3 regions of the Paenibacillus sp. FSL P2-0136 genome follow, and region 3 is predicted to be linked to each of the others. Evidence: predicted binding sites of a transcription regulator. Region 3 holds the regulator's gene; each other region holds the start of a gene.

Region 1 (10,703 bases), 3.7 Mb from region 3:
CCGAGACGGCCCCCCATATGCCTACAATCAGTCCGTGCATTTCTTTGGGAAAGGTGGTGGTGCTTAGCGGAATCGTAACCGGCACAATAACGGCACCCGCCAAGCCTTGAATAACCCTGAACAGAATCAGCATGCCAAGGGAAGTGGAGAGTCCAGCCAGCAGGGAACTCAGTGTGAACAGCCCCACGCCAACGAGAAACACCTTCTTCCGTCCGAATTGGTCGGCCAGACGCGAGGCAGTCAGGATGAACACGGCAAATGCCAGGTTATAGCCGTTCATCACCCAGGATACCTGCGACACACTTCCCCCGAACTGGCGGGTCATCTCCGGCAGGGCAATATTAATAATGGTCGTATCCAGCAGCGCCATGAAAAAGCCCAGCACAATCGCCGTGAAGGATAAAGCTCTGCGCATTCCAATCCCCATCTTGATCATCTCCTGAAATATGAAATAAAGTTCATATTTTAGATTATATGAACCAAAGTTCATATTTGTCAATTAAAAAAATGAACTTTGGTTCAACTTTTATTGACAGCACAAAACCGCTCCACTACAATCTTTACTATGAGGGGGATCTTACGATATGGGTGAAACAGAGGACAAAATTAGAACTCCGCAACAGGAGCGCAGTATACGAACCAAGGAAGCCATTATCCGGGCCGCGATGAAGCTATTCTCGGACAAGGGCTTCTATCAGACGAATACCAAGGAGATTGCAGCCGCCGCCGGGGTCTCGACCGGGAGCTTCTACTCCTATTTCGTGGATAAAAGAGCCGTATTCATTGAGGTGCTCCACATGTACGGGGATGAGCTGCTCGCCAGAATCGATGATTCAATGTCAGAAATTAATTTCAATACGATTGAACGTACGGACCTGATCCTGCATCTGATAGACACGCTTCTGCTCTCGCATAAGGCTTTTATCGGATACCATAAGGATCTAAGCATTATGTATCACAGCGATGAGGCCATCAAACAGTTGATGGATGCCCAGTACGAGACCGGCCGACTCAAAACGCTTACCTATCTCCAGATGGGGCAAGACGAGCTGAAGACCGGGGATACGGAGGCAGCTTCGATCATTGTGTTTGAGTCTGTGAGCGCTATTGTCGACTTCATCTCCTTCTCCCCCCAGCGGATCACCGTGGACCGGCTGAAGTCAGAGCTGGTTCATATGCTGGTGCAATATCTGTACAAGTAGACAGAACCAGTGATTTCTCTATACCTCTGCACGCCAAATAACCCCACAACATATAGATTCTCGCCAAAAAAAAGAGCAAGCCCGCAGGTTACCCTGCAGCTTGCTCTTCTCTATTAACCCTTACGGATCAGCGTTTATCCTTCCAGAAATTGAGCGGCTCCATATCCTTCGTAATGAGCTTGAAGGTATAACCATCCTTCTTCAGCTTCTCCAGAATACGCGGCAGCACCTTGAGTGTAGCCTTCTGGTCATGCATCAGAATGACCGGATTGGTCTTGGACGCCTTCAGCTTGTTCACCTGATCCATCACGGTGTTATAGATTCTGTCGCTGTTCTGTTTGTATTTCCAGTCATAGGAATCCACGTTCCAGTCCCAGAGATGATATCCCTGCGTCAGGACTTTATCGCGGAAGGACTTGGTGAAATACGGCTTGCTTCCGTATGGCGTACGGATCAAGGTGGTGCTGGTTCCCGTCAGCTTCTTCAGTGTCGCATTGGCCCCCGACATCTCGGCAAGCGCCGCTGCCGGCGAAGCATAGAACTTCTCCTGGCGGTGGGTCACGCCATGCAGCGCTAAGCCATGGCCTTCTTTCGCAGTCCGCTTCACCTGGGCGGGATGCTGATTCATGTTGTTCCCCAGCATGAAGAAGGTTGCCTGTACGTCATATTTACGGAGGATGTCCAGCAGGTCGCCAGTCGTGGCTGACGGGCCATCGTCGAAGGTCAGGTATACGGTCCGGCCCGGCTTGCCCGGCTCAGTTGGTGTAACCGGAGTCGCTGGATTCGTTGGAGCTACCGGAGCCTCCGGCTTCAGCTCGGCAGCATATTTATCGGTGAAGGCTGCATCGGTAAGCTGCGCCGAGCCGTCCTTCACACGAAGTAAATATTTATCTCCCGCATAGGAAATGCTATACCCGAGGTAACCGCTGAGCTTCAGCGGAGCCATGAGTTTGCCGTCCTGTACGAAAGTGCTCATAGGCACGGCAGTCCCATCCTTCAGTACCGCACCTCCGTCCTTGCTCAGCAGGGTAAGCGAACCTGTCCCGCCAGATACGTGAATCCCGTCCGTCAGGCCGGTAAGGGTCCATTTCAGCTCATCCGCAAGCGCGCGCAGCGGTACATAATAGGTGCCTTTTACGGATACAGCTTCAACCTTGCTTAATTTATCGTTGACTCCGAGTTTAAGAATAGTGCTATCACCTTTAGCGTTAGCCGGGACCTGCACAAGCCCCATAATTAGGAATAAAGACATGAATAAGAGCAGAATTTTCTTGATGCGCACAGCAGCAGTCTCCAATCTATGTATATTTGTCTATCACTTTATCATATATACTTTCAACGTAATTTGAGAGATTGTAACCGCAAGCTAAGAAATTGTTACTCTTATGCAATGATAAATGAGGGTTCGCCATTATTTTCAGAAAGCACGCAATTCTCGTCGAATGCTGTCACAGCAGGCGTTACACGGTTAAATCAGCGGTTTTTGGCACAGAATAATTGTGACAAATTTAATAACAATATCGGAATTTTGAACAAAAATTGAACAACCTTAAAATTAGCTAAAGTGCGCCACTACAGTGATCTTTATCATACCCTTAGGGAGTTGTAACAATTTGATCACACATATTTAACTTGTTCGCCATTTTTAAGGTCTATTTTATATAATTATACAAAATATGTATTTTGCATTATGGGTAAGTAGTTCTTACTATAGATACAGATCAATGTACTTCCGTTAATGAACGGCGAATGAAAAGTAGTATTGAAGGAAGGAGTTCTATATGAAAAAAAAGGGACCGTTATACGCTCTGTTTCTAAGCCTGATCCTTCTCCTGCCGGGATGCAGCTCGATCGCTGTTCTGAACCCGAAGGGGCCGTCTGCCAGAACGTTATCTGACACCATTATTCTCTCAATTATTGTAATGCTTGGTGTTCTGGCAGTTGTCTACATCCTATACATCTTTGTATTGGTGAAATACCGTGCGAAGAAGAGTAATGAGGGGTACATTCCAAAGCACGAGGAAGGCAATGTAGTCCTTGAGGCGATCTGGATTATTATCCCGATCATTATCGTAGCCTTCCTGTCTGTTGTAACCGTCAAGACGACAAACGAAGTGGAGAATGTGGCTGCGGATTATAAAGATCAGACTCCGCTGGTCATCTATGCGTCCTCCTCCAACTGGAAATGGCATTTCAGTTATCCGGAAGAAGGCATTGAAACAGTTAACTACGTGAATATGCCGGTACACCGTGCAGTTGAATTCAGAATGTACTCATTCGGCACCATTACCAGTCTTTGGATTCCACAGCTTGCCGGTCAAAAGTACGCCATGAGCGACATGCTGACAACGCTTCATCTCTCCGCTGATACGGAAGGCTCTTATATCGGAAAGAATGCTAACTTCAGCGGTAAAGGCTTCGCCCACATGGAATTCGAAGCACTTGTTCTGAGTAACAAAGGTTACGAGGATTGGGTGAAGGAAGTGAAGGAAACTGCACCTAAGCTGACTGAGGAAGAATTCAAAGGCCTGCTGGCCACGGATTACCTCGGACGCAAAACGTATTCCTCCACCCATCTGGAGTTCAGCCCTCCTCCGGGAAATCACGGAGATCATATGAGCGGCGGCGGCAAGGAGATGGATATGGACAACGGCAATCCGGAGCATCAGGATAACAAGGAAATTCATCCGTCTCCCGAGCCGTCCAGCGGAACGGAATTCGACAGCAAGCCTGATCCGGAAGTCGATCAGCCGCTGCCAAGCTCCCCTGTGGATGAAAGCACACATGAAGGACACTAGCTCTCTTACGAGCTTAATGCAACACACTGAAAGGAGCTACCCTAATGGATTTGGACAAATTTAAGGTTCACGGCGAACCCTTGATATACGGGGCCATGATCAGTATTGCACTGGCAACCATCGGGATTCTCGTAGGGCTTACCTATTTCAAGAAATGGGGCTATCTGTGGCGCGAATGGCTGACCACGGTTGACCACAAAAAAATCGGGATTATGTACATCCTCGCAGCGCTGCTGATGCTGTTCCGCGGCGGTGTAGATGCGATGATGATGCGTCTGCAGACGGCTGCGCCAGAAATGAAATTCCTCGATGCGCAGCATTACAATGAGGTCTTCACCACCCATGGTCTGATCATGATTCTCTTCATGGCCATGCCTTTTATCATCGGTCTGATGAACGTAATCATTCCGCTGCAGATCGGCGCACGGGACGTTGCCTTCCCGCGGCTGAACGCCGTCAGCTTCTGGCTCTTCTTCATGGGCGCCATGCTGCTGAACATTTCCTTCGTCATCGGCGGCTCGCCGGATGCGGGCTGGTCAGCCTACTTCCCGCTGGCGAGTCTTGAATTCAGCCCGACCGTAGGGAACAACTATTACTCTCTGGCCCTGCAAATATCCGGTATCGGTACGCTGATCACCGGGGTTAACTTTATCGTAACGATTCTCAAAATGCGCGCACCAGGCATGACGCTGATGAAGATGCCGATGTTCACCTGGTCCGTACTTATCACCAACGTTATCATTGTCTTCGCCTTCCCGGTTCTTACCGTAGCGCTGGCGATGATGATGTTCGACCGCCTCTTCGGCTCCCAGTTCTTCACGATGGCCAACGGCGGGATGGATATGCTCTGGGCCAACCTGTTCTGGGTCTGGGGACATCCGGAGGTCTATATCGTTATCCTTCCGGCCTTCGGTATTTACAGTGAGATTATCGCCACCTTCTCGAAGAAGAACCTGTACGGCTATACCTCCATGGTATTCAGCATGCTGATCATCTCGCTCCTGTCCTTCCTTGTATGGGCGCACCATTTCTATACAATGGGTCAAGGTGCCATGGTCAACAGCTTCTTCTCAATCACAACGATGGCCATAGCAGTACCTACCGGGGTCAAAATATTCAACTGGCTATTCACCCTGCGAAAGGGCAGGATTACCTTCACGACCCCGATGCTGTACACGCTGGCCTTTATCCCGATCTTCACGATCGGCGGGGTAACGGGCGTCATGCTGGCAATGGCCAGCGCCGATTACCAGTATCACAACACGATGTTCCTGGTGGCGCATTTCCACTACGTGCTGATTCCGGGTGCCGTGTTCGCCGTCATCGCCGGCTTCCACTATTGGTTCCCGAAAGTGTTCGGCTTCCGCCTGAACGAACGGCTGGGCAAGCATGCCTTCTGGTGGATCATCATTTCCTTTAACGTAACCTTCTTCCCAATGTTCTTCCTGGGACTGATGGGAATGACACGCCGTCTGTATACTTACTCTAAGGAATCAGGCTTTGGTCCGCTTAATATGCTGAGCTTCGTCGGGGCCGTCGGACTCGCGATCGGCTTCGTGATCCTGGTCTACAATATTTACTGGAGTACCCGCTACATGCCGAGAGATACAACCAACGATCCTTGGGATGGCCGGACGCTCGAATGGGCTACACACAGCCCGATCCCGCTCTACAACTTTGCGATTGTGCCTAAGGTTGAGACGCGCGATGCTCTATGGTCTGCGAAGCACGATAATATTCCGCTGTACACAGAGACCAAATACACCAAGATTCATATGCCTAGCAACACCGGCAAGCCGTTCATATTGGGTGTAGTCTTCTTCTTCCTCGGCTTCTTCCTGGTCTTCAGCATGTGGATTCCGGCGATTGTCTCGGGGATTGGAATCCTGGTTGTGCTGGCCTTCATGTCCTTCGATAAGGACCAGGGCTACTACATTCCTGTAGAAGAGATTGCAGCTACAGAAAAGAAACTGATGCGGGGTGAGACTGTATGAAAATAGATGCGTCCAAGCCGCTCGAATATTCAACGGAAGAGAACAGTAACAAGATCTTCGGCTTCTGGGTCTTTCTCGGAGCCGAGATCCCTCTCTTCGCTACGCTGTTCACTGTATATTTCGTAATGGTTAACCGCTATGCCAGCGGACCAAGCGGCAGCGAGCTGTTCGAGATCGGCCCGGTGCTGATGGAGACCTTCCTCCTGCTGTCGAGCTCCTTCACCATCGGTCTGGCTGTCCATGCCATGCGGCACGGCTACAAGAAAGCCATGATGGTCTTCATGGCGATTACGCTGGTGATGGGTCTGGCTTTTGTCGGTATTGAAATCGACGAGTTCTTCACTTATGTACATGAAGGAGCTACGCTGCAGACCAGCGGCTTCCTCTCCAGTCTGTTCATACTACTGGGAACGCATGGTCTTCACGTCAGCTTCGGTCTGCTGTGGGGAATTGGCATTATGATTCAGCTGTGGAAGCGCGGCATTACTCCCGCTACCGCCAACAAAACGTTCATCTTCTCCTTGTTCTGGCACTTCTTAGACGTGGTCTGGATCTTTATCTTCAGCTTCGTCTACCTGAAAGGACTGATGTGACATGATGAAGCAACTATTCCCTATTAAGCATGTGATGGGTTATGTAGCCTCTCTGGTCCTCTCTGCCGCTGCACTGATTGTAATTTACGGAGACCTGTCCTCCAGTGCCAATATGGTGGTGCTGCTGGTTACAGCGCTGATCCAGGCCTCCTTGCAGCTGTTTGTGTTCATGCACATCGGAGAATCGGCCGATTCCAAAAAAGAACTGTATATCAACATCGCATACGCCATGTTCGTGGCTCTGGTCACCATCTTCGGCACCCTGTTCATCTTCGTATGGGGCTGGTATGCTTAGCATGTAAGAAGCAGAGGAGCATTATGCTCCTTCTAGGAATCTATAATAAAAGCGGTCCGTATCCGGTAGATTTACCGATGCGGACCGCTTTTTTGAATTTTAAAGATTGCCATCATGTTGTTGTTCTACTTTAACTGGACTATACTGCTGCTGCTCCCGCTGTCATCCCGCTCTGTATACGCAAGCTGCTTGCCCGAGGGGCTCCATGAGGTGGTCATCGTTCCATTGCTCTCCGCAATCTGGACGGACTTGTCAGAAGACAGATCGTAGACATATAAGGTATTATTCGTTGTCCCGTTCTCCTCAATAGTTACACTATAGGCAATCAGCCGCTGATCCGGGGACCAGGAGACGGCCCCAAGCTCGGCGCCTTCCACCAGGGTCCGCGGATTCTTACCGTCTGTGCCGCTGAGCAGCAGCGACTGGGTAGTCTCCTTATATTGCAGGATCAGCATTTGTTCTTCGTCAGGTGAAGGGATTACGCTGCTGGTACCCGGAATATTCAAGTCAGCCTTCACCTTAGTATTCAGGTCCAGGCTATGCAGTGAGTCCTTCGAATTACTGGTGTAATAGATCTTATCCTTTATTTGTCTTACAACAATCAGACCTTCCCCGCCCAGTCCCTCCACCGGGGCAATCTTCATTGAGGTAGCCGTCGCTGTGTAAGCACCGCCGCTGTATGCAGGACCCACTACCGTATCCTTATCCGCCCACTCGGCCCCCATCGCTCCGGCAATGGCATCGCCCTTGATGGTGAACGTCTTCTTGGACCCCAGGTCCATTACATTGTAGACTGGATCACCCAGGGAGAATTCACTATAGAGCAGAAATAACTGATTGGCGGACAGCTTGGCATCCCCCAGCATCATGTTCGCCTTCTCTGCAATCAATTCGTATTCGCCGGTATCCGGATGGAAGAAATACAGGCTCTGCGGATAGGAACCCTTCAGCTCTCCTGAGCTGATCGGCCCCAGCTTATCGTTCTGCTTGGACACGACAACGGTTCTGTCGTCCTTCCAGTCGGAAATTGCTATTTTCTCATACTGTTTACTTTCCCCTACCGTTACCCCAGCAGCTTCAGCAGGTGCCGGTGTAACCTTTGGCCCTTCCGTAGGCTGGGCAGAAGCTTCTACAGGAGCCGCTGTTGGCTGTGGGCTGGGGCTAACCGCCGGAGCACTAGCCTGATTCGAGCTACAAGCTGCAAGTGTCATTAACAAGGCTGGAACTATCGCCAGCTTCCATGTTCGGGTGTTCATTATAGAGACCGCCTCCTTGAGATTAATAATAATACGTTCAAAAGCCCGGCTCCGCCGAAGATACCCGGGAATCTCCAGGGTTCCTCGGCCGAATCGGGCCGGGCTGATATCTATTATAGCCGTTACAGCCGGAACCGGGCCAGATGCTTCTGCAGGTCCTCGGCCAGGGTAGCCAGATACTGAGCAGAGGAGGACATCTCTCCCATCGCGGTCAGCTGCTCCAGGCTTGCTTCACTGGTGCCCTGAACGTCTGCGGCGCCTTTGCGTGAGATTTCATTCACCGTTGACATGGATCTGGCCACTTCCTCCGATTCCTGCGCGACATGGCCGATGACCTCTGTGATCTGCTCTGTCTGCTCACTGGCAGCCTGAATGGAGGTCTGGATCGCCGTAAAGGCTTCGGATACCACCTCACTCTGTGCTACACCGTGAGAGACAATCCCGGAGCCTTGCTCCATCGATTCTACGGCACTGGCGGTCTGCTGACGGATATGGTTAATGATCTCTGTAATCTGCAGCGAGCTTGTTCCGGTAGCTTCCGCCAGCTTGCGGATCTCACCGGCAACTACAGCGAAGCCACGGCCATGCTCGCCCGCCCGGGCGGCTTCGATGGAAGCATTCAGGGACAACAGATTGGTCTGGGTCGCAATCTCATTAATGGTTGTAATGATGGTGTTAATCTCTTCGGACAGGCTACCCAGGTTGCCGACAATCTGGCGGCTCGCCGAGACACTGGAGTCAATCTCCCGCATCTGGGCCAGAATCTGTTCTACTGCGTCTACACCGCGTTCCGTGGAGGAGGCAGCCTGCTCCATCAGGCGGGTCATTTCTTGTCCGCTATACCGGGCTTCGGCAATCTCATAGGACATCGTCCGCACAGACTGTGTAGTAAGGGTAATGCTCTCCGCCTGCACATCGAATCCGGCTGCGATCTCGCCTGAGGTCTCAGCTATCATCTGTGAGGCGTGCGCGGTCTGGTCGGCACTGGCGCTCATCTGCTGGGAGGAGGCCGAGAGAATCTCGGCGCTCTCCGAGACGCCGCGCATCATATTTTTCAACCCGTCCAGCATGGTATTGAACGATGTATTAATCTGGCCGATCTCATCCTTGGACCGGTAAGCGGCAGAGGCCGTCAGGTCCCCTTCTTCCGCCCGCTTCATCAGCCCCTGCAATTCCTTCAGCGGCCCTGTAATCAATCTGGTGATGATCACACTCAGGACAATACTGAGCAGCAAGGCCAGCGCAATCAGAATGCCGCTTAACGTAGCAGAGCTCTTGGCACTGTCAGCCGTCCGTGTATTATGGGCAGACGCATCCTGAATGAATAACGTCGCTGTCTCTTCAAGCAGCCGGACCATTTTGTCACGCAGCTCGTTAAAGGTCCGGCCCGTGAACACCTGATACCCTTCGTCGTTAAGATCGTTATCGGCCAGATGGATAATATTATCACGCTGTGAGCGGTAATCCGGCAGCAGCAGGGTATATTCGTTCACATAGGCTGCAATCTTGTCATTGTTGAATTCAATCTTCCTCAGTTCGGCCATCAGCTCATTGTTTGTCTGGATATTCTCCTGAATTCTCGCCTTCAGCTCCTGCTTCTTCGCGTCATCCGTTGTAATCAGATCCTCCAGCAGAAAAGACTCAATCGCCCGGTTATTCCCGCGGATCTCCGTTACGAAATAAATCGGCTGCAGGTTCTGCCTGTAAGTCTCTTCAGACCTCTCAGCCATTCTGGTTGTCGTCAGGATACCCGTTGTTCCGATCCCGATTAGTAGTAGAATAACCACTGCGATCAGTACAATCATTTTATGCTTAATCTTCAGATGTCTCATTTCCTGTTATCCCGCCTTCTCGATATCTAGCTGTAACCTTAATTATCGGAGAATAACATCGAATTGTTGATGGCCCTGCTAAGAAATTTGTCGAAAAAAGAAGAATATTATCGTTTTGGTAGAGCGTTATCCATTAATTATAATTCCATTCACTGTTGAAGCAAGCCATATTTCTTACGGAATCTCTGCAGCACCTTGGTCCAGCCTCCGGCCAGCACCGCTAAGAAGAATACATTCGACAAGGCATGGGCCAGATCGAAGTAAAAGCTTGCGGCAAACGTAACGGCAACCAGCCGCCAGCTTAAGGCATCCGGCAGACTGAGAAGGACCCAGATATTCATAATCCAGCCGAACAGGAACCCCCAGATGAAGCCAAACACCAGCAGCCCGGCCCGCCGGCGCAATAGCCAGCTCCTCCGCAGCCACCCGGCTGTAAGTCCGGTCATACCCCAGGCGAACATCTGCCATGGCGTCCAGGGCCCCTGCCCGAAGTAAATATTAGAGACCAGGGCAGCGACTGCTCCGATAACGAATCCCGCCTCTGCCCCGAAGACATAAGCGGAGAGGATGACAACGGCCGACACAGGCTTTACCCCCGGTAATGCGGCAAAAGGAATCCGGCTGACCGCTGCAATAGCGGACAACACCGCTAGCAGCACAAGTTCACGGGACTGGAGCGGCCGGCGCTCCAGCCGGATGAACAGCGGCAGGAGAGCTGCCAGCAGCAGCACCA
Region 2 (10,703 bases), 2.8 Mb from region 3:
GAGGGACGTTATGGACTGGGGAAGGGCCAAGAGTGTATTGATATATGCCTTTCTGGTGCTGAATCTGCTGCTGTGCTATCAGCTATGGATCGATGTGCGCGATCAGGTCAGTGCGGGACTTGACTTCACTTCCCTGTCCGCAGAGACTCAGGCGGTGATGGAGGAGAAGAACATCCGGCTGCTATGCCCGATTCCGGCTGCTACTCCGCAGCTGCCTGATATCACGTACCGTTATTCGGCCGAAGAGCAGAATGAACTGCCTGTGAAGCTTAAGGAGCCGATCGACAGCAAGCTGATGTACTCCTCGTTCTCGGAGCTGAGCAATCTGCTGAAGAGCCAGATTCCCGACATTGCCAATTACCGGTTCGATTCACAGGAGAGTGAGGTCGGCAAGTTCGTCCTGCATCCGCTGGTGGATAACAAGTGGTCTCTCTTCAGAGTGCGGCTGGAGCTGATTAACAGTGACCAGAAGATTGTGGCTTACCGCTGGCCGAAGATTGAGATCGCAGCAAGCCGGAGCGAGGATCTGCAGAAGGTGCTCCCGGCTTCGCAGGCGCTTAGCAGTCTGATCGAGAAGTATTTTCCTGCGGGTTCTGCAGTGAAGGAGATTGAGTTGGGCTATTACGGCGAGCTGTTCAACTCCGAGAGCCAGGTGGCTTCGCCGATGTGGCGGTTCATGCTGGAGGACGGCAGTGCTTATTATATGGATGCGATCAGTGCGGACATTATCAGTCCGAAGACAACAGAGTAGAAGGAGCAGGAGAGATATGGGGATTTCATTTACAGTACTGTCCAGCGGTTCTACCGGGAATGTGACAGTGGTGCGTAACGGCGAGACCACACTTATGATCGACGCGGGTCTGAGCGCGAAGCGCATTGACGAACTGCTGGCCATGCGCGAACTGACGGGAGCGGAGCTGGACGGAATTCTTGTGACCCACGAGCATTCGGATCATATTAAAGGGCTGGGCGCGATGGCCCGCAAGTATAATCTTCCGATCTATGCGAATTCGAACACCTGGGGAGCGATTGAGAAGGGGATTGGCAAGATTGAGGAGCATAACCGGGTCATTATGGAGACCGGGCAGCACCGGGATTTCGGCAGTATGCGGGTGGAATCCTTCGCCATCTCCCACGATGCCGCAGAGCCGGTAGCTTACAATTTCTATGACGGCAAGGAGAAGCTGTGTGTTGCGACAGACCTCGGGTATGTCAGCGACAAGGTGAGAACGGCCATATCGGATGCCGATGTGCTGGTGCTGGAGTCGAATCATGATATCGAAATGCTGCGGATGGGGCGTTATCCCTGGAATACGAAGCGGCGGATTCTCGGCGATCTGGGGCATCTGTCCAATGAGGCGGCAGGTGCAGCGCTCAGCGAGATTCTGAGCGGGCGGACCAAGCGCGCCTATCTGGCACATCTGAGCAGAGACCATAATATGATGGATCTGGCGAAGATGTCCGTGCGCGGGGCGATGGAGGACAGGGGCTGCTTTTACAAAGACAGTGAGTTCAGGCTCTGCGACACCTACTATGACCGGCCTACGCCATGGGATAAGGTGAGCCAGTCATAAGACGGTCAACCTCGGTAATCTTGTGCTCCAGCTCCTGGCGGGAGAATAGCCCTTTATCAATTAACAGCTCAATCATTGCATGCTGTACAAGAATCAGCTGATAATGTTCATCCTTAAGGTCCCCCAGCTTGCCAATGAATTGCACCAGATCTTTACTTGTTGAAAAAGACTCCATAGTCCGGCCCTCCTTGTGAAATGGATAGTAATGAAGCTGTGAATAATTTACATTTATTTAACATAGAAAACATGTGGGCAGCGCGGCTGCCTGTGATACAATCATATAGAGCGTTCTAATCCTATTGTAGTCTTTTAAGTTGCAAAATATTCCGGATACAAGCTGTTAAACTTTTTAGTAGCTTATTAGAATAATAGACATCCCTTGCGCTTAGAACCCACTGGAATGTGGTGAATAAATCAAGTGAAACCTTTTAGTACTTCATGAAGTCTAAGAGATATAGCGGTTAAGCTCGGGCGTGGTTGCTTGGCGTTCAGGTCGTGAATGCGGTGGCAATAGAGGGGAGAGAGTGTAACATGGGATTATTTGATGATGATTTCTATTCAACCAAGGTGTCACGGCGCAAAAGCGGCAAATCTAAATCAACCGGCGGATATGCTGACGGCAAGTGGGCTGTCCGCAAATCGAAGCGGTCGCTGGCAACTTGGCAGATCTCGCTGATCAGCTCTGTCTGCAGTGCTGTAGCGGCTGTGCTGCTGTTCAGTCTGGTAACGGGACAATTCGCCGCTGAGAGAGCTCAGGCTCCGGTGGTTATTGATAAGGTGGCTGCGAGCAGCGCAGATCCGTATGACCGGATTATTCAGGCTGCTGCACATATCCGCCCTGCGGTAGTGAGCATCATTAATCATAAACAAGATAATAAGGAACTTAATATTCTCGATGAATCCGCGCTAGGCTCGGGAGTTATCTATAAGAAGGATGACAATAAGGCATTTATCATCACGAATAATCATGTCATTGAGGGTGCCGGCAAGCTGGAAGTGGTTACAGTAGACGGCGTGACACACAAGGCGGAGCTGGTAGGTGCCGACAAGGTGAGCGATATTGCTGTGCTCTCCATTGACGGCAAGGGAATCGACCGGATTGCTGAGATCGGGGATTCCTCCAAGCTGCGTCTGGGTGAGACTGTCATTGCCATCGGCAACCCGCTGGGGCTTGGAGATACACTGACTTCCGGCATTGTCAGCTACACAGAGCGGACGATTCCAGTGTCACTGAACCAGGATGGCGTGTACGATTGGGAGCAGGAAGTGATCCAGACGGATGCGGCCATTAACGAGGGCAACAGCGGGGGCGCACTAGTGGATCTGGACGGCAAGGTGATTGGTATCAATACGATGAAGATCTCCGATACGGGGGTAGAGGGACTGGGCTTTGCGATTCCCTCCAATCACGTGGTGGATACAGCCAATGAGCTTACCTCCAAAGGCCGGATAGCCCGGTCATACCTGGGCGTCTATTCAGTGGATCTGAATAATCCTTATGTACCGCTGGCCGATGACCAGCGTAAGGAGCTCAATCTTCCGTCTCTAGTGACCGATGGGGTTGTGGTTCTGGATGCTGTGGGACCGGCGAAGGAAGCGGGTCTGCAGCTTAACGATGTGATTACCAAGTTCAACGATAAGCCGATTACCTCCACGCTGTCGCTGCGCAAATATCTGTACGATCATACCAAGATCGGCGATAAGCTGAAGATTACCTTCTACCGCAATGGTGAAGTGAAGCAGACCACAGTCCAGCTTCTTGAGAAGCCAGAGGAATAAAATTGGAAATGGCCGTATATAATAATGAGGCAGTCACGATTACGGAAACAGTTCAAGCCGTCCTTTTCAGGAAAAAAAGAAGAGGGCGGGGCTGTTTCAAGAATAAATAAATGGGGTAATTGGTAGCAATGGGTATAAATATTACAATTTATTATGACTGGTAGCCCTTACATTGGGAAGTAGTCCTTATAAGGGAAAAAACGGAGGAATTAGGATAGAACAGCTTGCCTTTGTTATTAAGGTGTGGTAACATGAAATTGTTCTTACATTGATACCTTATTCTCGCATTGAAAAGGGCTGTCAACCAAAGCTACAACCTTTCTCAATGTGTGAATTTTTTCTTTGTCTGAAGATAAAAAGAACATATTAATTTAAATTTGTGGAGGTAACACACATGCAAACAGGTACAGTTAAATGGTTCAACGCAGAAAAAGGATTCGGTTTCATCGAAGTTGAAGGCGGAAGCGACGTATTCGTTCACTTCAGCGCAATCACTGGCGACGGCTTCAAAACTTTGGACGAAGGCCAACGCGTTGAATTCAACGTTGTTCAAGGCAACCGCGGACCACAAGCCGAAAACGTTGTAAAACTGTAATTAATAGAAGGTACCGTCCCCGCTTGTGAAAGTTGGGACGGTCTTTTTTTATCATCACTTGCTTGCAACATAAAGGAAGGGAGGAACGGCAATGAACTACCGGAAAAAGCCTTTGGAGGAAGTACCGGAAGAAAATACCGCAATTTGGGCCTGTACCAACGAGGATTGCAATGGATGGATGAGGGATAATTTCGCATTTGAACATGCGCCTTCCTGCCGTCTCTGTCATTCCCCAATGGTTCGTAGCATGAAGATGCTGCCGCAATTGCTTAATTCAAATGGCGATCTCAAATCGCTTAAGAAAGGTATTTCCATTACCTAGACCAATACCTTTATGAGTCAAGACAACTATATATGCAGGACACCTTCAAGACGGTGAAACCGTCTTATTTTTTTTGCTTTTAAATGCAAAATTGTGATATTTGTCACAAATTTATTGTTTTTTATGCCTAAACGGGGCGTATAATGTGATAATTATCACACTTTGAGTGATGGGAATTTGACAAAATAGACATAACGAAATGGGGAGAAGGAAGGGGAGAAATATGGATACAGTACTGCTGTCGCGTATACAATTTGCGTCGACGACAATTTTTCATTATTTCTTTGTGCCAGTATCGATCGGACTTGCGCTCATAATTGCCATTATGGAGACCATGTACGTAAGAAAGGGCAATGAAGAGTACAAAAGAATGGCGCAATTCTGGGGGAAGCTATTCCTGATTAACTTCGCAGTAGGTGTAGTAACAGGGATCTTGCAGGAGTTCCAGTTCGGGATGAACTGGTCGGATTATTCGCGCTTCGTCGGTGATGTGTTCGGGGCTCCGCTTGCGATTGAAGCCTTGTTGGCCTTCTTCCTGGAGTCCACGTTCATCGGAATCTGGATCTTCGGCTGGGATAAGGTATCCAAGCGGATTCATCTGTTATCCATCTGGCTGGTCGCCTTCGGAACGATGCTGTCGGCATTCTGGATTCTGCTGGCTAACTCGTTCATGCAGCATCCGGTCGGCTTCCAGATTAACAATGGCCGCGCGGAGATGAATGACATCTTCGCACTGATTACAAACGGCCAGCTGCTGGTGGAATTTCCGCATACAGTGCTTGCCGCTTACGCTACGGGCGCCTTCCTGGTAACAGGGATCAGTGCATACAAATTGCTTAAGAAGCAGGACGTTGCCTTTTTCCGAAAATCATTCGAGATTGCAGCAATTGTAGGGGTTATCTCATCCTTCGGCGTTGCGGTTGCAGGACATGCACAGGCTCAATATCTGGTAGAGACACAGCCAATGAAGATGGCCGCATCCGAAGCGCTGTGGGGTGAGAGCGGCGACCCGGCACCTTGGACGGTGTTTGCCAATATCGATGTGAAGAACCAGACCAACAGCAATGAAGTTCAGGTTCCGTATCTGCTGAGCTTCCTGTCCTACAGTAAATTCTCCGGTGAAGTGAAGGGGATGCTGGAGCTGCAGCAGGAGTATGAAGTGGCCTATGGGCCAGGAGATTATATTCCGCCGGTCAAAACAACCTTCTGGAGCTTCCGGATCATGGTGGCTGCAGGCTCGCTGATGATACTGTTTGGGGTATACGCGATCTACCTCATGTGGCGTAAAAAGATGGACAGACCCAATACCTGGTTCATGCGCTTCATGTTCTGGGGACTGCTGCTTCCGCCGATTGCCAACACGGCCGGCTGGATTATGACAGAGATCGGGCGTCAGCCATGGACTGTATTCGGACTTATGACTACAGAAGACAGTGTATCACCTAATATTACCAGCGGACAGGTACTGTTCTCGGTGATTTCTTTTACCGCGATCTATGCCATATTGGGTGCAGTGCTAGTCGGCCTGTTCGTCAAAGTGATCAAAAAAGGTCCTTATGCTATGGATAACGAACACGGTGAATCCCACGATCCGTATAACAAGGAGGGATCAACTCATGCTTTCTCTTAATGAATTATGGTTTCTGCTGATTGCGGTGCTGTTCGTCGGGTTCTTCTTCCTGGAAGGCTTCGACTTCGGTGTAGGGATGGAGACGCAGATTCTGGCCAAGAATGATACGGAGCGACGGATACTGATCAATTCGATCGGTCCGTTCTGGGATGCAAATGAGGTATGGCTGATTACGGGTGCCGGTGCCATGTTCGCGGCCTTCCCGCATTGGTATGCTACGCTGTTCAGCGGTTTCTATATTCCGTTTGTATTTGCTCTGCTGGCGCTAATCGCCCGTGGTGTCGCCTTCGAATTCAGAGGCAAGCGCGATTCCAAGGCTTGGCAGAAAACATGGGATGTCTGCATCTTCTTCGGCAGCTTCCTACCGCCGTTCCTGCTCGCCGTGGTATTCGCCAGCTTCATCAAGGGCTTGCCGATCGACAAGGATATGCAGATGTATGCCGGATTCTTCGATATCGTCAATGCTTATACAGTGGTTGCAGGGATTACGGTTGTCCTGCTGTGTCTGGTGCACGGGCTGATGTTCACTACGCTCCGCACGCTTGGAGATCTGCAGGAACGGGCGCGTAAGCTGGCCCAGAAGCTGCTGATTCCACTGGCGGCGCTCTTGGTAGCCTTCGTTGTGATGACATATACTATGACGGATATCTTCGATAAACGCGGAACGTTGCTATGGATTGTAGTCGTTCTCGCTGTAGCCGCTTATCTGCTGGCCGGATATTTCATGACTAAGAAGAAGGACGGCTATGCCTTCGGGATGACTGGTGCTGTGATGGCGCTGTCTGTTGCATCGATCTTCATCGGACTGTTCCCGCGGGTGATGATCAGCTCGCTGGATCAGGCATTCAACCTGACGATTACGAATTCGGCCTCCGGCCAATATTCGCTGAAGGTGATGACGATTGTAGCGCTGACCCTGCTGCCGTTCGTGCTGGGCTATCAAATCTGGAGTTATTTCATCTTCCACAAACGGGTTCATGAGAAGGAGCATCTTGAATACTAATGGATAAAAATTTGCTTGGGTACAAAGGAGTTAAGCCTGTATTTCTGCTGGTTGGCTTCCTGACCCTGGTGCAAAGCTTCTCCATTCTTCTGCTGGCGAAGTCGCTGGCAGAAGCTGTCTCTGCGCTGTTTGCGGGAGAACCGCTGAAGGAACAAGGGGCTAGAGCGCTCTTGTTCCTTCTTGCGTTTCTTGTGCGTCATGCCTGCGCTATGCTGATGAGCCGGGCGGCGTACCGCTTCGCGGAAGCGACCGGCAGCAGCATGCGGAGACAGATGATGGACAAGCTGTTCCAGCTGGGACCACGGCTGGCTGGCGACCGGGGAACCGGAAATATGGTCACATTAGTGCTTGAAGGAGTAACGAAGTTCCGCACATACCTGGAGCTGATTATTCCGCGGATGGTCGGTATGGCGGTAACACCCGCTCTGCTGCTTATCTATGTATTCACCCTGGATACGTCCAGCGGTGTCATTCTTACCTTAACGATGCCGATCATTATTGTATTCATGATCCTGATCGGGATGACGGCCCGCAAGCAGATGGACCGTCAGCTGAAGTCCTACCGTACCTTATCGAATCACTTCGTGGATTCACTGCGCGGTCTGGAGACGCTGAAATATCTTGGACGCAGCCGCAGCCACAGTGAGAGTATTGCTAAGGTCAGTGACCGCTACCGTTCAGCAACCATGCGTACGCTGCGAGTCGCCTTCCTGTCATCGTTCGCACTGGACTTCTTCACCATGCTGTCTGTCGCTTCGGTAGCGGTAAGTCTCGGTCTGCGTCTGGTCAATGAGCAGATGACGCTGGTTACCGGACTGACGATCCTGATTCTCGCGCCGGAATATTTCCTGCCGGTGCGGCTGGTGGGTGCAGATTTCCATGCCACACTGGACGGCAAGGAGGCCGGAGAAGCGATGAAGAGCATCATTGACCGTGAGACGGTCCAGGCGAAGCTGCTGGAGCCGGGTGGGCAGGGAGCGGTGAAGGGCGATGGAGGAGAGCTGCCGGGAGGCGTTTTCAAGTGGAACAATGATAGTGAACTTCGGCTTCATGCGGTGGGCGTACAATATGAAGCTGACGGTGTATCCTCGCTCGAAGGGGTGAATCTCGACTTCAGGGGATATGCCAGAATCGGTATTATCGGGGAGAGCGGGGCAGGCAAGTCTACGCTTGTAGATATTCTGGGCGGCTTCCTTCATCCAACCTCCGGAAGCCTTACGATCAATGGAAGCTTGGTCAGTGCGCTGACCGATGAGGGGTGGCGGAAGCAGACGGCTTATATTCCGCAGCGCCCGTATATCTTCAGCGGCACTCTGGCTGATAATGTCCGGTTCTATTATCCTGAGGCTTCGCAAGAAGCGGTAGCTGCCGCGCTGGAGTCGGCAGGTTTATCGAAGCTGGTGTCCTCGCTGCCGGAGGGATTGAACGAAATGATCGGCGGCGGCGGCCGTTCGCTCAGCGGCGGACAGGAGCAGCGTGTGGCTCTGGCCCGCGCTCTGCTGAGCAGCCGCCCCATCATGCTGCTGGATGAGCCGACGGCCCATCTGGACATTGAGACGGAATATGAGCTGAAGGAGACGATGCTGCCGCTGTTCGAGGGTAAGCTGGTATTCCTGGCTACACACCGCCTGCATTGGATGATCGACATGGATCTGATTGTCGTTATGCAGCAGGGACGGGTGGCTGAAATAGGCACACACGACGAGCTGACTGCGCGGAGGGGTGCTTATTATGAGCTTATTCAAAGTCAATTGGAGGGAATCCATTGAAACGTGAAGGATGGTTTGCTCCCTATTACTCTGCCTACTTCTGGCGGTTCGTGTTAATTATCTTGCTGGGCGCGCTGACGATCTTCTCAGCGTCTTCGCTGATGTATACCTCCGGCTTCCTGATCTCGAAGGCCTCGATTCCGCCGGAAAATATACTGATGATCTATGTCCCCATTGTTGGTGTGCGTACCTTCGGGACCAGCCGGGCTGTCATCCACTATGTGGAACGGCTGGTGGGACATGACACGATTCTGCGCATTCTGTCGAAGATGCGGGTCCGGCTGTACCATATGCTGGAGCCACAGGCGCTGTTCTTGTCCTCACGCTTCCGTACCGGGGATATTCTCGGTATGCTTGCCGATGATATTGAATATTTGCAGAATGTGTATCTTCGGACGGTCTTTCCGAGTATTATCGCGCTATTAATCTATGCAGCGGCGATGATTGCGCTCGGGACGTTCGATGTGGCCTTTGCTCTGCTTATGGGACTCTACATGCTGGTGCTGGTAGTCGTATTACCGCTGATCTCCCTCTTGTTGACCCAGAAGCGTCAGCGTCAGGTGAAGCAGGAGCGGAACCGGCTGTATCAAAAGCTGACCGATGCTGTGCTGGGCTTAAGTGACTGGGTCATCAGCGGGCGGCAGAGCCAGTTCGTCGATACGTACGAAGCGGACGAGCAGGCGGTTGCCCGCATAGACGGTTCGCTGCGGCGCTGGGCACGGCTGCGTATGTTCATCGGGCAGGCCGTTGTCGGCCTGGCTGTGTTGTCTTTGTTATACTGGGCGGCTGGACAGTATGCTGAAGGGGCGATTGCCGGAACGCTGATTGCGGCGTTCGTGCTGGTGGTCTTCCCGGTGGCAGATGCCTTCCTGCCCGTATCCGAGGCTGTGGAGAAAATTCCGCAATACCGGAATTCACTGGAGCGGCTGGAGGGCGTGGAAGCCGCAGCGGGAGATACCCCGCTTAGCGCGGGAACTGCTGCTGGGAGTGCCGGAGCGGAAGCTCAGGCTGCCGCTGCGCTGCAGGCGGCTAAGGCCAGCGGACAGGTTCAGATTGAACTGAAGTCGGCGGGCTACCGCTATGCGGCAGGTGACGACTTCTCTGTTCAGCAATTGGACCTTGCGCTGCCGCAGGGGCGGAAGGTTGCAGTGATCGGCCGCAGCGGAGCCGGTAAATCGACACTGCTCAAGCTGGTGCAGGGCGTGATTGCGCCCACCATCGGCTCCGTGACGATTAACGGTATCGATGCTGCGGCTTACGGTGAGCGGATTCCGCAGCTCATCGCGGTGCTGAACCAGAGCCCGCATCTGTTCGACACCACGGTGGCGAACAATATCCGGCTCGGGGACCCGGGGGCTTCGGAGGCAGAGGTCCAGCAGGCGGCAGCCCTGGCGAAGCTGGATACGCTGATCTCTTCGCTGCCGGAGGGCTATGATACTCCGGTACGCGAGGCGGGGCAGCGCTTCTCCGGCGGAGAGCGCCAGCGGATGGCCTTGGCCCGTATTCTGCTGCAGAATACGCCGGTGGTTGTGCTGGATGAGCCAACCGTTGGCCTCGACCCGCGCACGGAGCGCGAGCTGCTGGCCACGATGTTCGAGGCAATGGCCGGCAAGACGCTGATCTGGGTCACGCATCATCTGGTGGGCGCCGAGCAGATGGACGAGGTCATTTTCATGGAGAACGGCCAAGTGGAGATGCGCGGCACCCATGCCGAGCTGATGGAGCGGCAGCCGCGTTACCGCAAGCTCTATGAGCTGGACCGCCCGGGTCAATATCTGAATGGGGCAGATGGTGTGTAGAGGCTAGGATTAGAGCCGAGGTAAGTGTGTGAGTACAAAGGTAAAAGCTCTTCCTGTCCCGCTGGGGGCAGGAAGAGCTTTTTTTGCACGTGCGCCCAATGTAATCGGAAAACCGATCACATTGGGCGAGTGCTGGGTGTTCGGGCGGGATGTAATCGGAAAACCGATCACATTGGGCGAGTGCTGGGGTGTGCGGGTCGGATGTAATCGGAAAACCGATCACATTGGGCGA
Region 3 (10,703 bases):
CTCCGTGTTCCTTGTCAGTCAGATTCGCCAGAACCTTGCGGATCGCTGTAGTGTGCTCCAGAATTTCGCTAACCTCGGTAACTTCCTGTTTGCCGGTTGGTTTGTGGGTCAGAATGGAGGAATCCATACCGATACGCTCAACCAGACCTTTGGCAAGTACGGATTCATCCGTCATGTCATAGAGCTGATATTTCAAAGAAGAACTGCCTGCGTTAATTACTAATACTTTCATATCCGGTCACCATCCTTGTCATACTTGAAGAAGCCTTCGCCCGATTTCGCACCCAGTTGTCCTGCACGCACCATCTTCTTGAGAATGGTCGAAGGACGGTACTTGAGCTCGCCGTATTCACGGAACATGTTCTCCAGTGCGGCAAGAACGGAATCCAGACCGAAGCGGTCTGCCATTTCAAGCGGCCCGTTCTGGAACTGGTAGCCGATGCGCATAGCGTCATCAATATCTTCAGGAGAGGCAACCCCTTCCTGGAGCACATGCATAGCCTCGTTAATGAACAGGCAAATGAGGCGTGAAGATACAAATCCGGGGGATTCGTAGATCATAACGCCTTTTTTCTCAACAATCTCATCGACAAAGGCTTTGGTATCTTCAAATGTGCTGTCCGAGGTTTTCAGACCGCGCACGATTTCAACCAGATCCACTTTACCTACAGGGTGTATGAAGTGCATGCCGATAACGCGTTCCGGATACATTGTAGAGCTTGCAAGCTCAGTCAAGCTAAGCGTTGACGTATTGCTGGCAAGAATAATGTGGCTCGGACACACCTGATCGAGCTGATTGAATACCTTTTGCTTGGCTTCCAGATCTTCAACGATGGTCTCAATGACCATATCGCAGGAGCTCAGTTCAGCGAAGTGTGTAACCTTCTGGATACGGCCCAGGATCAGCTTCTTCTCCGCCTGGGTAATCGCCCATTTCTCCAGCTGCTTGTCGAGACTGGTCTCGATCATTTCATAGGAGTAGTTCAGCCGTTCTGCAGTTTTTTCCACCAGCATGACATCCAGGCCCTTGGCTGCCAGCATTTCGGCAATCCCTTGTCCCATTGTGCCTCCGCCGATGACACCGATCTTCTTAAAATTCATGTAAAAGTCTCCATCCTTTCAGGTATCTATACTTCTGTATTGTACCTTGTCTGTCGAAAAAAATAAGTAGCCCGACATATAATGATATCTTAGCATGTCTGAAAAGTAAAAAAAAATAACCGGCATAAAAAATTATGCCGGTAAAAGGACACTGTCACGAAATTGACAACGAAATTGCTCTCCGGAGAGGACTTCTTCCTTCATTAAAATGTCAAGGGAGTAATCAAATATATTTCTCTGCTTGTCCAGCAGGTCATTTGTGCGGATCATAAGATCATCCAGTATCTTACTGTTTTCCTTCATTAATTCTTCGGTGGTAACCATTTGCAGATTCGCAATACCCAGCGAAGTGAGCCCTGACTTCATCATGGTCTCAACGATATTCAGCGCCTGATCGAAGTCTCCACGGGAACCGGTACTGCGTCCGCCGTAATACATCTCTTCGGCAGCCGCTCCTCCAAGAGCAATCATGATCTGGTTCTCCAGGTAATCCTTCGTGTACAGATACTGCTCGGTCTGCGGATTATGCCGGACATACCCTAGAGCCTGACCGCGCGGGGTCAGTGTGACCTGGCTAACGCTTCCGGGGCGCAGCAGCTCAGCCATAATAGCATGTCCAAGCTCATGGATCGCTACCCGCTTCTTCTCTTCATGGTTGGTCTCCCGGTCGGTCTTCTCACCCATCATGACCTTGTCGATCGCCATCGACAGATGACGCTGCTCTACCAGGGTCAGATTCTCGCGCATCATGTAGATCGCAGCTTCGTTCATCACGCTCTCCAGCTGAGCACCCGAGAAGCCGTAAGCTTCTTCGGCGATTTTATCCAGATCCACGGTATCATGCAGCGGCTTGTTCTTGGCATGCAGGTCGAGAATCGACTTGCGGCCCTTCTTGTCAGGCATATCCACCTGAATATGGCGGTCAAAACGCCCCGGGCGCAGCAGCGCAGAATCAAGCATCTCCTTGCGGTTCGTTGCGGCTACCAGCAGGATGCGCGGGGTATCGTTGTTATAAATTCCGTCCATCTCCGTCAGCAGCTGATTGAGGGTCTGATCATATTCGCGCTGTTGTCCGCCTTCGCGCTTCCCGCCGATGACGTCGATTTCATCAATGAAAATAATGGCGCTTTGCTTATTCTCCTTGAGTGCGCGTGTGCGGGCATCCTTGAACAAATCGCGTACGCGTCCCGCACCCACACCGACATACATCTCAACGAATTCACTACCCGAGGCAGCTACAAACACGGAGCCCGTATAATGCGCCGCAGCCTTGGCCATCAGCGTCTTTCCTGTTCCAGGAGGACCTGTAAGCAGAATTCCCTTGAGCGGGCGAATCCCGAACTTGCTGATTTCTTCATGCCGGATCAGGAAGTCCAGCGCTTCACGCAGCTCCTGCTTGGCATTGTCCTGTCCGCCGATCTCTTCAAAGGTCAGCTTAGAGGGGCCGTTCTTCTTGCGCTTCTTATCTGCACCTGCATTAACCGTCAGTCCGCCGCGGGCATGGGCAATGAACAGGAGCGCGGCAACCATGCCCAGCGCTATGATTACAGGGAAGATATTGATCCCCACAAAAGCCATAAAAATCAGCATGACCGGAACGAATCCGGCTACAACCTCTTTCCAGTACTTAGGCATTGTTCCACACTCCCATCTTGGCTGCTGCACGCGGCAGAATGATAAATTTGCTCTCTTTGCCGTTGCTCAGGCTTACATATACATTATTGTCGTCAATCTCTGTGGTAGCTGTAACCCCACTGTACTTGCTCTCCTGCTCCTTCAATCCGTCCAGCTTAGCTGGTATCAATGTATACTTCCGGCTCTCCATCGCTTCTGCTACAGAGAACATCGCTTTATCCCAATACTCATCCAGCAGTTCACTCGGCTTCTGTTCCACATCCAGCTTCAGGGTCCGTCCGTCAATAGCAGTGCTGCCTTCTCTTGATACATACTGTACCAGTTCACGTAATTTCGTGCCCGGCTGCAAATCCAGTTTCAAAGTGACCTCATTGCGTTTAATAGTAATATGGGAATCCTTCACTCCCTCGTAGGATGATACCAGCTTCTGCAGCGGCTCCTGTACCACGAATTGACGGTAGGAATACCAGCCACCAAACAATAATGCAGCAGACAGCAGAGACGTTAGCAGTACAGGCATAAGACGCAGTTTCAAGAAACGTCCTCCTCTCAATAATGACCGAGCATAACTCTATAATAAAGACCAGCCAGCGTGTCTAGCGCCCATCCGAGACTGACATGCTCTTAAGCATGTCTTAGTACAAGTAGTAGTATATCATAGGTGTATATACGATTTTACATTAAGTTGTGAATATATTTAAAATTTTTGATACTAATTTCTGGATGTTTCAATAGATAATCATTTTAGACCGGCCAACTGTTACTCCAGATTACGCTTGATTTCAGCCATCATATATTCTGCAAAATCAGTTAATTCGCGCGGTTCATAGCCTTCGGCGACTGCCGCACCGCAATATTCCTTCAGACACTGTCTAAGCAAGCCGTGATAGACTTCCGGCAACTGCTGCAGCCCCCACTCCCCGGTGATTTCTTAATATGCAAAATCCGCCGCCAGATCAGCATCCTCAAAGCCGCCGCACACATAATTCTCATCAGTTCTGTACCGCTCTAAATGCGCTTCCGAATGACGATCAGCAGATCAATTTCGCTTTAATCTTATCCAAATGTGCTAAAATTTCCTATTTCATCTTCCTCGACATATATGTAGGTTAGCGCTAGCAGACGAGGTATACACTCCGTATATCAATTGATGTATCTCAAACTTTTCAACATGATGGATAAAAAAACGGAGGAACAGATAATCTGTCCCCCCGTTTTTATTCTGCCGCTCACCGCTTAGCTTAACGGTTCGGCAGGCTGTACCCCTCACCGATGGCGCTGCCATCCTTGAAGCGGTAAAAGTTATAATAGAATCGCCCGTCTTTTTTGTAAAATAGCTGCCAGGCATATTCCCCGTTGTATACACCGGGCAGCAGCCGTTCGATCGTAATGTCCGGCAGCTGGGCGGCTATGATTCCGCGCATTTTCTCTTCTGAGGTGCCATTGCTCAGTTCCTCAGCATACAGGTCATTGTCGCCTCCGGCAGGCTTGCCCTCCAAGGTGAAACGGACCCACACCATCAGCTCGGTCCCTGATTCATTTTTACCGGTCAGCACCCAGTAGATCTCATTCTCATTCCATACAGATTTCTGGGCCTTGGTTACCTCTGTTAGTCCGGCACGCGCCCGGGCCAGCTCCTTGGCCTCACTCCGCTCGTTCCACTGGTCCTTCATAATGTAGGCATAGAACTGGCTAAGTCCGAACAGAAGGAGCAGCACCACGGTAATCCCCAGCCAGATCCATTTTCTCCTCTTCTTCTTCACCACGCTGCTTCCTTTCCCGTTCCCTTGAATTACCGTTTAAGCAGGCTCTCGAACGTCTCCTGTGCTTTGCGGCGGATGGCTTCTTCATCAAGTGTCAGGCATTGTCCATGCTTCACAACCTGCTGGCCGTTCACCCATACATGCTCCACATCCTTGGCACTTGCCGAATATACGGCATGGGAGAGCAGATCGGTATGCGGCAGCAGATGAGGCTGGTCAATATCAAGTGCGATGAAGTCGGCCTTCATTCCTGCTGCAAGCCGGCCCACCCCGCTTAGGAAAATAGACTGCGCCCCATACTCCGTAGCCATCAGAAGCGCCTCAGGAGCCGGTACCGCTGTAGGATCACCGCTTACGCCCTTGTGGATCAGAGCCACCAGCCGCATCTCTTCGAACATATCCAGATTGTTGTTGCTCGCCGCACCGTCTGTCCCCAGAGAGACCTTAACCCCGGCTCTCAGCAGCTCAGGAACACGGGCTACCCCGCTGGCCAGCTTCAGGTTACTGCCGGGGTTATGCGACACGCCAACGTTATGGCGGGCCAGGATACCGATCTCTTCATCGTTCAGATGAACCCCGTGGGCAATGAGCGAAGGACGGGTGAACATCCCGAGCTTCTCCAGATGCGCGACCGGACGCAGGCCGTAGTCGGCCACGTTCTGTTCCACTTCATGGCGCGTCTCGGACATATGGGTGTGCATTGGCAAGTCCAGATCATGGGCAGCCTGCACAAACTTCATGAAAAACTCTGGAGGACAGGTGTACGGGGCGTGCGGTGAGAGCATGGTCGTAATTCTGCCGTCAGCCTTGCCGTGCCAGTTACGGGCAAAAGCAATCGCCTCAGCAAGCTTCGCTTGCTGTACCTCTTCCGGGCACAGCCCAATTACGCCGCGCATCAGCACAGCACGAATACCGGACTGCTCCGTTACTTCCGCTACCCGGTCCATATGATCATACATATCGAGGAAGGTGGTTGTGCCGCCCTTCAGCATCTCCAGCACGGACAACGAGGTTCCCCAATATACATCATCACCAGTGAATTTCTCTTCCATCGGCCACATCTTCTCCTGCAGCCAAGTCTGAAGCACCATATCGTCACCGTACCCGCGCAGCAGTGACATTGCAGTATGACCATGGGTATTTACCAGACCAGGCATGAACAGCAGACGGCTGCCGTCTACGACCTGTGCGCCATCCTCCACTACCGGCTCAGCTTCACCTATGTAAGTAATCAAATCATTCTCCAGGGTCATGTACCCGCTCAGTACCGGCTTGTCACTGCCCGGAACCAGGAAGTGCCCATTCTTGATTATCGTGATCTTACTGCTCATCTTCAGCCTCATCCTTTCCATCATGCAAATAATAGGCCAAGCTCTGCAGATCTGTGGTGAAATCTGCGGCATGAATCCGGATATTGGCAGGCGTCTTGAGAATAACCGGTGCGAAGTTCAGAATCGCTTCGATACCGGAATCCACAAGAATATCAGCTACGTTCTGGGCTTCGCTGTCAGGCACGGTAATAATCCCGATCCGGATGCCCTGCGAGCGGATGGTACTGCTTAGCTCCTCCATCGGCTGCACAACCAGCGAGTTGATCTGCTGGCCCACCTTCGGCGGGTAGGCATCGAAGATGGCAGTAATCTTCATCGTATCCTTCAAGTAAGCGTTGTAGTTAGACAAGGCATGACCGAGGTTACCGGCTCCAACCAGTGCAACATTAATTTGCTGGTCAAGCTTCAGGATATGGCGGATCTTCTCAATCAGATAAGATACATCATAGCCGATGCCTTTTCTGCCAAAATCACCAAAATAAGCCAAATCCTTACGGATCTGGGCGGGATTTAGGTCAAGCTTCTGGCCCAGCTCCTGAGAAGAGACTGTGGAGATTTCACGTTTTTGGAGATCGTTCAGGAAACGCAGGTACACTGGGAGCCTGCGCACGACGGCCTCCGATATTTTATCCGATTTCATGTATTCTCCTCCTTAAAAGTTTTGTTAGCCTACACTTCATTCCGTACAATTATAGCAACCGTGCCCCGCCGCCTGCCGGAGTGGCAGGACAGGCGGGAACGGATCTTCAGGATAATCATGACTTATTAATAATAGCAATAGCAGATGAATTAGGAAACCCCGCCGTCATCCAGCCATTCGGCAATTCTCGGGACCATCTGCTCGGTGAGCATATGCTCCATCTTGGGACCGGGGAGCGAGTACAGAAAGTACTTTCCGTAATGCGATTCAATCACTCTGGTATCGTACACAATTACGATGCCCCGGTCCTGCGCCGTGCGGACCAGCCGCCCGAAGCCCTGCTTGAAGCGGATGACAGCCTGCGGCACGGACAGCTTCATGAACGGATTCTTCTTCTGTGCCTGAAGCAGCTCTGACTTCGCTTCTGCCAGCGGGTGATTCGGCGGCTGGAACGGCAGTCTGACAATCGCCAGGCAGGTCAATGCTTCTCCAGGGATATCCACCCCTTCCCAGAAGCTGCTGGTACCCAGCAAGACCGAAGCCGGGCTGTCCTGGAAGCGGCGGATCAGCTTGCTCCGGCTGCCGCCTTCCACACCTTGTCCGAGTACCGCGATATCCTGTGAGGCAAGTGCCTCCTTCAGCGGTTCATACACCTGGCGCAGCATCTTGTAGGAGGTGAACAGCACCAGCATCCGCCCCCGTGTTGTTACAGCTGTCTCGGCAAGGGAGTGCACGAGGGTGTCCACGAAGCGGGCATCCCCAATACTCCCCTTGACGCTCGGGAAGTCCCGGGGAATGACCAGGAGAGCCTGCTCACGATACTTGAATGGCGACGGAAGCAGTGTTGTCATCAGACGCCGCTGCTCTGCAGCCTCGCCAAGACCCAGGTTATCAATCATGAACTGGAAGGATTTATCCACGGATAAGGTGGCCGAGGTCAGGATAATGCTCTTCTTCTTATCGAAGAACAGCTCCCTGAGCTGGGTGCTGACATCTACAGGAACAGCATACATTTGCAGTGACTTGCCCTTATAATTACCGCTTCCCTCCAGCCAATACACGATATTCTCATCGTTCAGACTCATGAAGAAGCGGATCTGCTCTCTAATGGATGCCAGATCCTTGAATAACCCGCCGATATCGGTCACAAGACTGTCTGAGGAGGATTGGCTGTCCGTGTCACGCATCTCACTGAGCATTTTGTCGCCCTTGCGGATGATATCGCTCAGACTGAGGTTCAGTGTATTCTCAAGGGCAGCCAGCTCCTCCCAATCCTTCGGCTTCTTGCCCGGCTGCAGGCGTGCCACCAGCTGACCTGCTTCACCGGCCCCGGCATCGCTGCGCTCAGGCAGCAGGCTGAAGAGCCGGTCGCTGAGCGCATCCCAGGACTCCTTCACCGTCAGCAGATCGGGATAGATCCGGTCGATCACGCCGCTCCATTCGGAAGCCTGCTCACTGCCCGAAGACTGCAGACTCTGGCGGAGGGCAGGCAGCTGCCCGCTCCGGCTATCCTTATAGAGTCGGGTGAGGGTATGGGCGAATGTGAAATATTTCATCTGCATGCCAAGATGCTTGCCGGCAATATCCTCCAGATGATGGGCTTCATCAATTACAAGATGGTCGTAAGCCGGAAGAAGCTGATGCCCGGCTTTGACATCTGCGAACAGCTTGGAGTGATTGGTGACTACCACATCGGAGATCCCGGCTTCATGCTTGGCCCGGTGGTAATAGCATTTGCGGAACCAGGGACAGGCGCGTCCCAGGCAGGAGTCAGTATCACTGGCTACAGTCTCCCAGAAATCGCCGCCCCGTCCGCTTAAGTTAAGCTCCTCATCATCGCCGGTCGTCGTCTGAGTCAGCCAAACGAGCATTTGCGCAGCGGTGAGCGCTTCTTCCCTTGGACTCGTAAAGTCCTTTTTGTTCATTCGATGTTCGAACTTGCGCAGACACAAATAGTGCCCTCTTCCCTTAAAGATGGAGGCCTTGAACGGGAACGGCACAACGCTGGTTAAGAGCGGAATATCCCGCTCCCGCAGCTGGTCCTGAAGGTTAATGGTATGCGTGCTGACCATCACCTTCTGATCACTTTTCACACTATGGTAGATGGCCGGAAGCAGATAACCCAGCGATTTGCCGGTGCCTGTTCCCGCTTCAATCAGCAGATGCTTGTCCTGCTCAAGCGCTGTAATGACCTCATGGATCATCAGCTCCTGGGCTTCTCGGCTCTCATACTGGGGAAGAACAGCCTTCAGCCGCTTGGTTACCTCATCCATATATTCTTCAAAGGTAATATTCTCCAGCGGATTGACGCTTCCTTCCTCCCGTGGCGTAGCCAGCTCTGCCCAGTCCCCAACAGCCAGCGCAAGCTGGCGGTAGAAGCTCAGCTCACCTTCCGGCTGAAAGGTCTCCATCTCCCGCTCCCGCAGCAGACCGTCGAAATACCAGGCCAAATCACTGTCTTCGTCCGCGAACAGCTCATTCAGCCGCTGAATCGTCAAGAGCGGCAGACTCTGCAGCTCTTCCAGACATTTGAGCAGCACAATAGCCGTGGCAAGCGCATCACTGTCCGCCTGATGGGGACGGTCATGCGTAATGCCGAAGTGGCTGCTTACCGCGCCAAGCTGATAGGTGCTCAGCGAGGGAAAGCATATTTTGAGAAAATCGATCGTATCCAGAATCCGCCCCTGAAACGGCAGGTAGCCGCAGCGGTCCAGCGCATTCTGCAAAAAATGAAAATCAAACGCGACATTGTGTCCGACGAGGACTACATCATCCAGCAGCGGCACCAGCTCCATCATCATCTCATCGAGCTCCGGCGCATCCTGTACATCGCTGTCTGTAATTCCGGTCAGGCCCGTAATAAAAGGAGGAATTGGCGCTCCGGGCTTGACATAGGAACCGTACACCCGGGAGATCTGCCCGTCTTCTTCTATAATGGCAAGGCCAACCTGGATGATCTCTCCCACAGATTGGGTTCCCGTAGTTTCAAAATCAAGCACGGCAAATTTCATTATAAGTTCTATTCCCTTTCACTTGAGACTCTTTATCAGCATAACAGAAGTTACGAAAAAAGGCGATGCACACCCCGGGAAGTGGGGCGCATCGCCTAAAGAAACCGAGGATAAATTATAAAAGCGACACCAGCTGATGGCCAAACTCCAGCTTCCCGCCCCGTCTGCGGCACACCTCCAGATTCACGTTCGGCTCCGGCAGATCAGGATCATGCAGCAACGACAGGCTGAACAGCTCACTGGCTTCATTGAAGCGTTCCTGGGAAGCCCGGATACAGCCCAGCGCATTATAGATCATCGCCTTCAGCTTCACCTCACGGATCAGGCCCAGCATGTGATTCAGATGTCCCCAGGCGGTATCGCCTTCTCCCTCCTGCAGATAAGCCATGGCCAGATACAGGCGGGCAGCGAGGCTGTCTGGATACTGTGCCGTAACCTCCCTGAACTGTTCAATGCACTTGCGGTACATCAGCAGCTTATAATAGCCCTGGCCCCTGACAAAAGCATCCATCCCAAGCTCAGGGGCCTCCTCTTCCGGCAGCTCCTCCGGCTGAACCTGAAAATCCGCCTGTTCCCGGAACTCGCTTAGCTTCTCGGCGAAGACCAGCCATTCGTCCATTACATTATCACTGATGCGGTGGAGCATATTATACTTGGATAAAAGATCGCTTCGGCGGGCACCCTCCGCAGTAGGATAGTCGGCTTTGATCTCCTGGAGCATCTTGTTCATCTCAGCAAATAAATGTTGAAACACCGGACATCCCACCCTTACTGATAATGAAGTCAGCTTAAGCTTGCCTTACTTCATTATCAGCAAGTACAGGGGTCTTCATCCCTGCCATTGATTACATGGCTCAAAGCTCAGAATTCAGGCAATCGTCGCGTGAATCTCATGATCCGCCAGCTTCACCGGCTTGTTGCCCGCATCAACGAACACTACAGTCGGCTTGTGCGCCGCCAGCTCCTCGGAGGACATGACAGCGTAGGATATAATAATCACTGTATCGCCAGGCTGTACCAGACGCGCCGCTGCCCCGTTCAGACAAATGACGCCGCTGCCGCGCGGACCTGGAATGACATAAGTCTCCAGACGGGAACCGTTATTATTGTCCACGATCTGCACCTTCTCGTTCTCCAGCAGGTCTGCGGCTTCCATCAGATCTTCATCAATGGTAATGCTGCCCACATAATTGAGATTGGCTTCAGTGACCGTTGCCCGGTG

The links. The regulator Rex, encoded in region 3, represses fermentation and respiration genes when NADH is low (regulators of the CRP and FNR family bind a similar motif). The targets are predictions, from matches to a motif close to TTGTGAAATATTTCACAA.
Region 1: a site for Rex is predicted at 2,700-2,717, ahead of qoxA (cytochrome aa3 quinol oxidase subunit II). Genes of this name have one in related genera too.
Region 2: a site for Rex is predicted at 4,362-4,379, ahead of NYE26_RS31070 (cytochrome ubiquinol oxidase subunit I). Genes of this name have one in related genera too.

Annotation. Positions count from the first base shown of each region.
Region 1 covers NZ_CP150244.1:757,198-767,900, reverse strand. The annotation lists gene NYE26_RS03180 (MFS transporter) at 1-427, opposite strand, end outside; gene NYE26_RS03175 (TetR/AcrR family transcriptional regulator) at 585-1,202, shown strand; gene NYE26_RS03170 (polysaccharide deacetylase family protein) at 1,330-2,454, opposite strand; gene qoxA (cytochrome aa3 quinol oxidase subunit II) at 2,984-4,000, shown strand; gene qoxB (cytochrome aa3 quinol oxidase subunit I) at 4,045-5,994, shown strand; gene qoxC (cytochrome aa3 quinol oxidase subunit III) at 5,991-6,587, shown strand; gene qoxD (cytochrome aa3 quinol oxidase subunit IV) at 6,589-6,882, shown strand; gene NYE26_RS03145 (hypothetical protein) at 7,008-8,138, opposite strand; gene NYE26_RS03140 (methyl-accepting chemotaxis protein) at 8,261-9,970, opposite strand; gene NYE26_RS03135 (ECF transporter S component) at 10,120-10,703, opposite strand, start outside.
Region 2 covers NZ_CP150244.1:7,249,099-7,259,801, reverse strand. The annotation lists gene yycI (two-component system regulatory protein YycI) at 11-751, shown strand; gene NYE26_RS31095 (MBL fold metallo-hydrolase) at 768-1,574, shown strand; gene NYE26_RS31090 (hypothetical protein) at 1,543-1,749, opposite strand; gene NYE26_RS31085 (trypsin-like peptidase domain-containing protein) at 2,106-3,353, shown strand; gene NYE26_RS31080 (cold-shock protein) at 3,748-3,948, shown strand; gene NYE26_RS31075 (cold-shock protein) at 4,040-4,270, shown strand; gene NYE26_RS31070 (cytochrome ubiquinol oxidase subunit I) at 4,494-5,900, shown strand; gene cydB (cytochrome d ubiquinol oxidase subunit II) at 5,887-6,903, shown strand; gene cydD (thiol reductant ABC exporter subunit CydD) at 6,903-8,672, shown strand; gene cydC (thiol reductant ABC exporter subunit CydC) at 8,669-10,471, shown strand.
Region 3 covers NZ_CP150244.1:4,439,583-4,450,285, forward strand. The annotation lists gene NYE26_RS18840 (acetate kinase) at 1-232, opposite strand, end outside; gene NYE26_RS18845 (3-hydroxyacyl-CoA dehydrogenase NAD-binding domain-containing protein) at 229-1,101, opposite strand; gene NYE26_RS18850 (AAA family ATPase) at 1,234-2,736, opposite strand; gene NYE26_RS18855 (hypothetical protein) at 2,729-3,271, opposite strand; gene NYE26_RS18860 (aminoglycoside adenylyltransferase domain-containing protein) at 3,497-3,664, opposite strand; gene NYE26_RS18865 (DUF5590 domain-containing protein) at 3,978-4,499, opposite strand; gene NYE26_RS18870 (amidohydrolase) at 4,529-5,830, opposite strand; gene NYE26_RS18875 (redox-sensing transcriptional repressor Rex) at 5,820-6,470, opposite strand; gene dinG (ATP-dependent DNA helicase DinG) at 6,620-9,481, opposite strand; gene NYE26_RS18885 (hypothetical protein) at 9,597-10,235, opposite strand; gene panD (aspartate 1-decarboxylase) at 10,350-10,703, opposite strand, start outside.